DNA from 2 places in the Hydrogenophaga sp. L76 genome. Region 2 is predicted to be linked to the other one. Evidence: predicted binding sites of a transcription regulator. Region 2 holds the regulator's gene; the other holds the start of a gene.
What was found. The regulator FNR, encoded in region 2, switches genes on or off when oxygen is low (the NO sensors DNR and NnrR bind a similar motif). The targets are predictions, from matches to a motif close to TTGATNNNNATCAA.
Positions count from the first base shown of each region.

Region 1: AC23D4_RS10635 (bacteriohemerythrin) is a predicted target of FNR. The motif match lies at 2,081-2,094, and genes of this name have one in related genera.

Region 1 covers NZ_CM172807.1:2,227,665-2,232,578, reverse strand. Annotated here, with positions in the region: partial or broken gene AC23D4_RS10645 (MFS transporter) at 1-391, opposite strand, end outside; gene AC23D4_RS10640 (Crp/Fnr family transcriptional regulator) at 538-1,338, opposite strand; gene AC23D4_RS10635 (bacteriohemerythrin) at 1,541-2,044, opposite strand; gene AC23D4_RS10630 (DUF805 domain-containing protein) at 2,194-2,538, shown strand; gene argH (argininosuccinate lyase) at 2,552-4,003, opposite strand; gene AC23D4_RS10620 (sensor histidine kinase) at 4,125-4,914, shown strand, end outside.
Region 2 covers NZ_CM172807.1:358,412-363,325, forward strand. Annotated here, with positions in the region: gene ccoG (cytochrome c oxidase accessory protein CcoG) at 1-610, shown strand, start outside; gene AC23D4_RS01675 (nitrogen fixation protein FixH) at 646-945, shown strand; gene AC23D4_RS01680 (hypothetical protein) at 1,041-1,334, shown strand; gene fnr (fumarate/nitrate reduction transcriptional regulator Fnr) at 1,415-2,134, opposite strand; gene hemN (oxygen-independent coproporphyrinogen III oxidase) at 2,314-3,693, shown strand; gene AC23D4_RS01695 (sulfite exporter TauE/SafE family protein) at 3,856-4,515, shown strand; gene AC23D4_RS01700 (DMT family transporter) at 4,533-4,914, opposite strand, start outside.

The DNA of each region.
Region 1 (4,914 bases), 1.9 Mb from region 2:
TGGACGGCGCGAGCGTGGCGCCGGCGATGCCCAGCAGCGCGCGCAGCACGATCAGCTCGTTGGGGGTGCGCGCGAACGCGGCCAGCACCGAGGCCACGGCGAAGAAGGCCGCGCCGATCAGCAGCAGGCGGCGGCGCCCGATGCGGTCGCCCAGCGTGCCCATGGTGATCAGGAAGCCGGCGACGAAGAAGCCGTAGATGTCGATGATCCAGAGCAGCTGCGAGGCGCTGGGCACCAGCGCCCGGCTGAGCGCGGGCACGGCCAGGTTGAGCACCGTGAGGTCCAGGGCGTAGACCAGGCAGGGCAGGGCGATCACGGCCAGCCCGAACCATTCGCGGCGGGCGGCCCGGGCGGGCGGGATGTCCGGCAAGGTGGACGGGGCAGGATTCATGGTATCGGCAGCATCGGGCACAGACCTGTTCCGCCCGGTACGAAGGCGGGGCCAGGGCGAATGATAGGGACGAAGTGCCCCCTCACACCACGACGATCACCCCGTCCGGATTTCGACATCCGGGCTCTGCGAAGGGGCGGTTCCGTTCAGGCCGATAGAACAGCGTTGCCCGTGGGCAGGGTCACCGTCGGAATGCTGCTGGCGTCCTTGATCACCTGGCGTTGCGGCACGTAGTGCAGCAGCACGTCGGTTTCCTTCTTGACCACGGCATAACACTCGCAGCTCAGGGCTTCGAGTTTGGGGCGGTCCAGCACCTTGATCAATCCGCGTCCGTACGAAATCACACCCAGTTGCTGCAGCTTCAGCGCCGCCTGGGTGACGCCCTCGCGGCGGACACCGAGCATGTTGGCGATGAATTCCTGCGTCATGGTCAGCTGGTTGCCGGAGAGCCGGTCCATGGACAGCAGCAGCCAGCGGCAGAGTTGCTGGTCGATGGCGTGGTGCCGGTTGCACACGGCGGTCTGGGCGACTTGTGTGATCAGGGCCTGCGTGTAGCGCAGCATCAACACCAGCAACTCGCCATGGCGCTTGAACTCATCCTTCACCCGCGACCGGGGCAGGCGGTAGGCATGACCGGCGCTTTGCACCAGCGAGCGGCTGGGCGTGCTCTCGCCGCCCATGAACAAGGTGATGCCCAGCAGGCCTTCGTTGCCCACCACAAGGATCGCGGTGGAGGCGCCGTTTTCCATCACGTACTGCAGCGAGACGATGGCGTCGGTGGGGAAGTAGACGTGGCGCATGGGACGCCCTGATTCGTACATGAGCCCGCGCAGCGGCAGCGCAACCAGTTCCAGATAGGGGAACAGCCGGTCCTGAACTTCCGGTGACAAGGCGGCCAGCAGATGGTTCTGCCGAGGATGAGGCTGGATTTTGGTTTTGGTGGACATCTCGATGCTCTGGGAAGCTGGAGCTTGTATGACACCCGCTCAAAATTGCGTGGAGCATACACGCACAGCGCGTGCGGGGTCTGCGGGCTGCACAGAGACCTTGTAAGAACGGGGCATCACCAGGTCGTGCGCGTCTTCAGCAACGTGAAGCGCTACCCGCGACTGCGCGCTCAGGCCGCTGGACGGGTCGGCGCGGGCGTCTTCAGCTGCAGCTGACGCTGCCGCAGCCGCTCATCGTCGCCGGCCGCACCCGGTCCGGGTCGGCCAGGGTTTCGGTGCGGCTGTCGAAACCCACGTCTTTCAGGTGCAGGGCGAGGCCGGCGTCCATGCTGGCGGCGTGTTGCGGGAACCATTCGACCAGCGCCTCGGCCAGGCGGGTGATGATTTCCGGGTCGTCGTTCTGATAGTGGGGAATCACCGCGTGCAGCGTTTCCATGATGGTCGCGTGGTGCGAGGCGTGGCAGTTGTCGGCGGTGAAGCCGGTGGCGAGCATCCAGCGTTCTTCCTGCGCAAAGTGGGCGGCGGTGTGCTCCACAAACGCGCGGTAGAGCGGCAACTGCTGGTCTTGCGGGGTGGCGAGCAGCTGGTTGAGCAGGGTGACGAACTCTTCGTGCGTCTCGTCCATGCGGGCGTCGCCGGTCTGCAGGCCGGGGGCCCATTCCAGGCCGGTGGTGACGGGGGCTTCGGGCGTGGCGGTGGTGTTCATGGGGCGCAACTGTACGGGGTGGGTGGGCCGGAAGGCTTGATGAAGGTCAAGCGCCGCAAGACACCGATTGTGCCAGCGGGCGCCGTCTATGATGGCGACGGCGCACCCGCCGGGCCGCGCTTTCCAGCCACCACAGCCAGGAGGAACCCATGGGATTCGTTGACGCGATCAAGACCTGTTTTTCCAAGTACGCCAGTTTCAGCGGCCGCGCGACGCGCGCTGAATACTGGTGGTGGGTGTTGTTTGTGGTGCTGGGCGGGGTGGTCACGGGGGCCGTGAACGATGGTCTGAACGCTGTTTTCGGCCTCGCCATCCTGGTGCCGTCCATCGCCGCGGCGGCTCGCCGCCTGCACGACATCGGCAAGAGTGGCTGGTGGCAGCTGGTGGGGTTCATTCCCCTGCTGGGACTGATCCTGATGATTTACTGGACCGTGCAGCCCAGCCAGGGCGACAACGAATACGGTTCGGCCGGGCCGCTGACCGCCGGAATCTGAACCAGGCGCCCGATCAGGCCAGGCGGGCGCGGTGGCGCGCGATCTGGCTCAGCACCTGGGCCGGCGCGGTGCCACCCAGGGTGTTGCGGGCGTTGAGGCTGCCGCGCAGGCTCAGGCACTCGTAGACGTCTTTTTCAATGCTGGCGTTGAAGCTTTGCAGCACCGCCAGCGGCAGTTCGGACAGATCGCACTGGTGACTCGTGGCGGCTTTCACGGCGTGGGCCACGGTCTCGTGGGCATCGCGGAAGGGCAGGCCTTTTTTCACCAGGTAGTCGGCCAGGTCGGTGGCGGTGGCGTAGCCTTTCTTGGCGGCTTCTTCCATGGCGATGGCGTTGACGGTGATGCCGCCTTCCTTCTGGCCCGTGGCGGGGTTCAGCTGGCCGCCCACCATCTCGGCAAAGATGCGCAGCGTGTCCTTGAGCGTGTCCACGGTGTCGAACAGCGGCTCCTTGTCTTCCTGGTTGTCCTTGTTGTAGGCCAGCGGCTGGCCCTTCATGAGCGTGAGCAAACCCATGAGGTGGCCGAACACGCGGCCGGTCTTGCCGCGCGCGAGTTCAGGCACGTCGGGGTTTTTCTTCTGCGGCATGATCGAACTGCCGGTGGTGAAGCGGTCGGCGATCTTCACGAAACCGAAGTTCTGGCTCATCCACAAAATCAGCTCTTCGCTGTAGCGGCTGATGTGCACCATGCACAGGCTGGCGGCGGCGGTGAACTCGATGGCGAAGTCGCGGTCGCTCACGCCGTCCAGGCTGTTCTGGCAGACCTGCGGGTTGCCTTGTTCATCGACCATGCCCAGGCTCACGGCCACGCGCTCACGGTCCAGCGGGTAGGTGGTGCCAGCCAGCGCCGCGCTGCCCAGCGGCAGGCGGTTGGTGCGGCGGCGCACGTCGGCCAAACGCTCGGCGTCGCGGGCGAACATTTCCACATAGGCCAGCAGGTGGTGCGCAAAGCTCACCGGCTGCGCCACCTGCAGGTGGGTGAAGCCGGGCAGGATGACCTCGACGTTCTGCTCGGCCACGTCCACCAGCGCGGTCTGCAGTTCAACCAGCAGGTCAGAAATCAGGTCGATCTCGCTGCGCAGCCACAGGCGCACGTCGGTGGCGACCTGGTCGTTGCGGCTGCGGCCGGTGTGCAGGCGCTTGCCGGCGTCGCCCACCAGCTGGGTCAGGCGGGCTTCGATGTTCAGGTGCACGTCTTCCAGGTCGAGCTTCCACTCGAACGAGCCGTTTTCGATTTCAGCGCGGATCTGCGCCATGCCGCGTTCGATGGACGTGCGGTCGTCGGCGCCGATGATGCCCTGTGCGGCCAGCATTTCCGCGTGTGCCAGGCTGCCGGTGATGTCGGCCAGCCAGAGGCGTTTGTCAAAAAACACGCTGGCGGTGTAGCGCTTGACCAGTTCGCTCATGGGCTCCGAGAATAGGGCGGACCAGGCTTCGGATTTCTTGTCGAGTTGGTTGGTGGACATGGTGGTGCCAGCGGCTGGGTAGGGAATTGGAGGGCGGCGGGTGCGCCGGGCCGGGCTGGCCGGGTTTTACAAACGGATCTGTGCTGCCCATATCGGGCGGTCGCGGCCTATAGTGCGAGCCATGCAAGACTCCCGAATTTTATCGAGCTTCCAGGACCTCGCACCAGCGTCCGGCACGCGGCCCCTGCGGCGCATGCCCGAGCCGGTGCGCGCCAGCGAACTGGTGTTCGACACCTGCAAGGTCGGCGTGGTGCTGCGGGCGGTGCTGTTCGTGCAGGCCGTCGTGTGGGTGGCGGCAATGTTTGACGCCCAGGGCTGGTGGGCCTGGGCCGGCCAGATGGCCATGCTGACAGGCGCTGCCCTGCCCGCGACACTGGTCTGGTTGCTGGGCGTGTGTGCCCTCAAGCGGCCTCTGGGTCGCCTGCCGATGCCGGCGCAGTGGACCGCGGGCACCTCGTTGGGGGCCTTGGCGGCGTTGTATGGCTGTGCGCTGCTGCACTGGATGGGGCTGGTGGATCCGGCGCCCTGGCTGGCCAGCGCGGCCTCGGGTGCGTTGTTTGCCGCGGTGCTGGTGGCGGCGCTGGTCTGGCGCGCCCGCGCCCGCACACCGGCGAGCACCGCCGCGCGGCTGGCCGAGCTGCAGGCCCGCATCCGGCCGCACTTTCTGTTCAACACGCTCAACAGCGCGATCGCGCTCGTGCGGGCCGAGCCTGCCAAGGCCGAGCGCCTGCTCGAAGACCTGAGCGAACTGTTCCGTCACGCACTCGCTGACTCCAAGGAAGCGGTGCCGCTGAGCCAGGAACTGGAGCTGGCCCGGCACTACCTGGCGATCGAGCAGGTGCGTTTTGGCGCTCGCCTGCGGCTGGAGTGGAGCATCGACGAGTCGGCCTCCGAGGCCCGGCTGCCACCGC
Region 2 (4,914 bases):
GCTGTGTGTTCAGGTTTGTCCGACGGGCATCGATATCCGCAACGGTCTGCAGTACGAGTGCATCGGTTGTGGTGCCTGTATCGACGTCTGCGACGAAGTGATGGACAAGGTGGGCTATCCGCGTGGACTGGTCAAATACTCGACCCAGAACGGTATTGCACAAGGATGGAACTCCCAGCAGATGATCCGTCGGGCCATGCGTCCGCGGGTTCTGGTGTACACAGGCATCCTGTTGGCCATCAGCCTCGCGGTTATGGTCAGTCTGTTTCTGCGCAAGCCACTCAAGGTTGATGTCATCCGGGACCGCGGTGCGTTGGCACGCATGGTGGAACAGGGACGCATCGAAAACGTCTTCCGGTTGCAGGTGATGAACGCGACCGAGCGCTCACAACGCTATGTGATCGGTGTTTCCGGATTGCCGGGCATTGCCATTGCGTCGGAAACAGAGATTGAAGTATTGCCGACGGAAGTACGCTCTGCGGTCATGCGGGTCCAGGTTCCCCCGGGAACCGCTGCCACCGGTTCCCATTCCATCTATTTCGAAATCCAGGCTGTCGGAGATTCGGGCACACGTGTCACCGAAAAAGCGGCCTTCCTGGTACCGCGCTGAGCACCACTTTCAGTCAACCCGTTTCAAGATTCCCTATGAACACCACAATACTCAAAACACCGGTCAATGAACAGCTCCCGATTCCTTGGTGGCGCGTTCCCCACATGTGGCTGGTGGTGGGGGGGCCATTGGTGGTTGTTGTGGCCGCCATCATCACGGCCGTCATTGCAGTGAAGGGCGCAGACCCGGTGCTCAACAAGGCCGACTTTGAGCGCGACCTGAAGGCGGCCCAGATGCTGGACGGACAAGCTCGTGCCGAAGCGCTGATTCAACTTCAACCGGCTCACCAGGCTCGGAACCACGCAGCCTCCCCTGTGGTGCCACCGACGAAGTAATAGCGCGTGCTGCGACTATCCCAAGCCATGGCCTGAACGACTATGCACCGGTTATGCCCGGAATCGATCACAACAACACCCGAGGAGAAACAGGAATGACGGCTCAACGATGGATGTGGATTGCGTGGCCCGCATTTTTGGTGGCGGCGGTTCTGGAGATGATCGTGTTTGCCATGATCGATCCGAGTGATCTTCACTGGTTTGGGGCTCCTCTGGAGTTGTCTCGTCCAGCGGTCTACACGCTGGCATTTTTCACCTTCTGGATCGTGGCCATGGTGTCGAGTGCACTCACCTCTTTGCTGTCCATGTCACCTTTTGAAGTGAACCGGTGTCCCGTCCCGCCGGATCAGCGGCCGCGGGATTGTGCCAAGAATGAATCTTGTTCCTGAACGCTCCTGCAGATCTCCAAAATAAAAAACCCCAGCGGAGTGTTTCCAGCTGAGGCTTCCTGTTGGGACAGATGTTGGGTTCAGTGACCGGTCGGGGGGGTCACGATCAGCTTGAGCCCTTCGGTGTTTTTGATGTGGACGTAACGCTGTTTGACCTCGATGATGCCTTCGTCCACGAACTTGGAAAAAGTGCGGCTCACCGTCTCCAGCTTCATGCCCAGGTAGCTACCAATTTCTTCGCGTGTCATGCGGAGAATCAGCTCGGACTGGGAGAAGCCGCGGGCGTGCAGGCGCTGAACCAAATTCAGCAGGAACGCCGCGAGGCGTTCTTCTGCGCGCATGCTGCCAAGCAGCAGCATGACACTGTGGTCGCGCACAATTTCGCGGCTCATGATCTTGTGCACATGGTGTTGAAGGGTGGTGAACTCTCGGGAGAGTTCCTCGACTTGATCAAACGGCATCACACAGACTTCAGCATCTTCCAGTGCGATGGCATCGCAGGAATGGCGGTCGCTCACGATGCCATCCAGGCCGATGATCTCTCCGGTCATCTGGAAGCCGGTCACTTGATCCCTGCCATCGGCCGTGGTGACACAGGTTTTGAAGAAGCCGGAACGCACCGCGTAAAGCGAGGTGAACCGGTCACCCGTACTGAAAAGTGCCGACCCGCGTTTGATGCGTCGCCGCGCCGAAATGACATTGTCGAGCTTGTCCATTTCGTCTGGGTTGAGACCCATGGGTAGACACAATTCTCGCAGGTTGCAACTCGAACAGGCGACTTTGATGCTTTGTGCGTCCATAAATTATCCGGAAATCGGTGGTGAGCTTAACGCATAGCTGGGACTTGTGTCGAGGAAATGGCCGCGTGCCAGGCCCTTCCTGGGAGCGATGGCTTGCGAACACACGGGGGCTTGATCAAGATCAAGGGAGGATCTGCGAGCCTGGTGCACATTCGGGGCTCAGCATTGGAGAACAGTTTGTGAGTCACGCCATTTCCGATGAATTGCTCAAGCGATTCGATGTTCCCGGTCCGCGGTACACGTCGTACCCGACGGCTGACCGCTTTGTGGAAGCGTTCACCGAGGGCGACTATATACAAGCGCTGGAGCAGCGCAGAGCCGGCTCGTTGGCTCTTCCGCTCAGCATCTACGTACACATTCCGTTCTGCGAGTCGGTCTGCTATTACTGCGCCTGCAACAAGGTCATCACCAAACACCACGAACGGGCGGCCGAATACCTGCGCTACCTGTCACGTGAGGTGGAGTTGCAGGTCCAGCATTTTGGGAAGGGGCACAGCGTGTCCCAGTTGCACCTGGGTGGCGGCACGCCTACCTTTCTGTCCGATGCAGAGCTTGAGGATCTCATGACGATGATCCGGCGCAACTTCAAGTTGGTGCCGGGTGGCGAGTACTCGATCGAGGTGGATCCCCGGACCGTGACCGACCAGCGGCTTCAGACCTTGGCGAGACTGGGCTTCAACCGTCTCAGTTTTGGTGTCCAGGATTTCGACCCTGCCGTTCAGAAAGCGGTGCACCGCGTGCAACCCGCTGAACAGGTGTTCGCGCTGGTGGACACTGCGCGCAAGATCGGTTTCGAGTCGGTCAACGTTGATCTGATCTACGGTCTGCCGCTGCAGACGCCCGAGTCGTTTGCACGCACGCTCGCGCAAGTGAACCAGTTGCGGCCGGACCGCATTGCGCTATACGCCTATGCGCATCTCCCGTCCCGCTTCAAGCCACAACGTCGCATCATTTCCGCCGAGTTGCCCAGTCCTGGCGACAAGCTGTCCATGTTGTCAGCATCGCTGGATGCCATGAGCGATGCCGGGTATGTTTACGTGGGCATGGACCATTTCGCCCTGCCGACGGATGCACTCGCGGTTGCCAAGCGCCAGGGCCGCCTGCATCGCAACTTTCAGGGCTACAGCACGCAGCCCGATTGTGATCTGATCGCTCTGGGGGTTTCCGCTATTGGTCGCATCGGTGCTACCTACAGCCAGAACGCCAAGACGCTGGAGGAGTACTACGATGCCCTCGATCAGGGCAGGCTGCCCATCGTGCGTGGTCTTGTGCTCACGCGCGATGATCTGCTGCGCCGTGCCGTCATCATGTCCATCATGTGTCAGGGTCAGCTGCAGTACGAATCGATCGAACTGGGGCATCTGATCGAATTCAAAAGCTACTTCGCGCGTGAACTCGAGGTGTTGGCCGGACTGGCCGAACACGGCTTGGTCACCCTGGATGACAGCGGTGTTCAGGTCACGCCGACGGGCTGGTATCTGGTCCGGGCCATTGCCATGGTGTTCGACAAGAACCTGCAGGTTGATCTGGACCGGGCCCGGTTTTCAAAGATCATCTGAACGGTCAATTCGGATACCTGGGGCGGGGCTCGGCCCGCGAGAAATGCGCACGAGTTGGCGCGTGCGCTGGAAAAAAGCATCCAATCCTTGTGGGTGCGGGTTTGACTTTGCCTTCGAAGGCCAAGACGCACACACTGCTACAGTTCTTTCATGCAAACTTCCATGGCGATCACGGCCCTGTTCATGGGCATCGTGGGGGGCCCCCACTGCGTTGCCATGTGCGGTGCAGCCTGCGCCGGGATCAGCCGCGCGGCGGGAGCTCGCAGCACGCAGGCTTTGTGGTCCTTCCAGTTCAGTCGCATGCTGGGTTATTCACTGTTCGGCGCTTTCGCAGCGGGATCGGTCCAGGGGCTTGCGGTGCTGGGGACCAACACCATCGCGATCCGGCCGCTCTGGACCATGTTCCACGCGGCGGCATTTCTCCTTGGGCTGGCACTGATCTGGCAAGCACGCCAACCCGCCTGGATTGACAGCCTGGGCCAATCGCTGTGGCGCAAGGCACGCCCGGTGCTTACCCGCTTGGGCCCCCGTGCGCCCATTGTGTTGGGTATCGGCTGGGCGTTCATGCCGTGCGGTCTGCTGTATTCCGCCTTGCTCGTGGCATCGCTCTCGGCGAACGTGTTCGAGGGAGCTGCCATCATGGCGCTGTTCTCATTGGGTACTTCCATTTCCCTCACGGCGGCTCCCTGGTTGTTGCTGCGCCTGCGAGGCGGTCAATCGGGAGCTTGGGCCATCCGCTTGGCCGGCTTGGCGCTTGCTCTGACTTCTGGCTGGGCACTCTGGATGGGGCTGACCAACCCCACTGGCTTGTTCTGCCTGTGACCGGTAGCTGAAGCGGGTCAGCGCTTGGTCGACTGGCGAGCGGGCAGGGTTGCCAGGATCAAGCCCAGTAGCGCGATACCGAACGCCAGCATCTGCAACGGCGTCAACCGTTCTCCCATGAACAGCACCCCGATGGCCGCGGCACTAACCGGTAGCATCACCGTGAACACGCCCGCACGTGAGGCAGGTACTGTCCGAAGCCCGGTCATCCACAGCCAGACGGTCCACATGCTGGCGGCGAGCCCATAGAACACCAGTAGGCCCCAGATTCCGCCGCTGACCGCCGTGAAATCGAAATGCCACGCTGCCCACAAGCCAAACGGCGTGACCAGCGCAAAACCCCAGAGGTTGATGATGGCAGAGATGCGTTTGGGCCCGAGGCCTTCAGTCAGCTTCTTG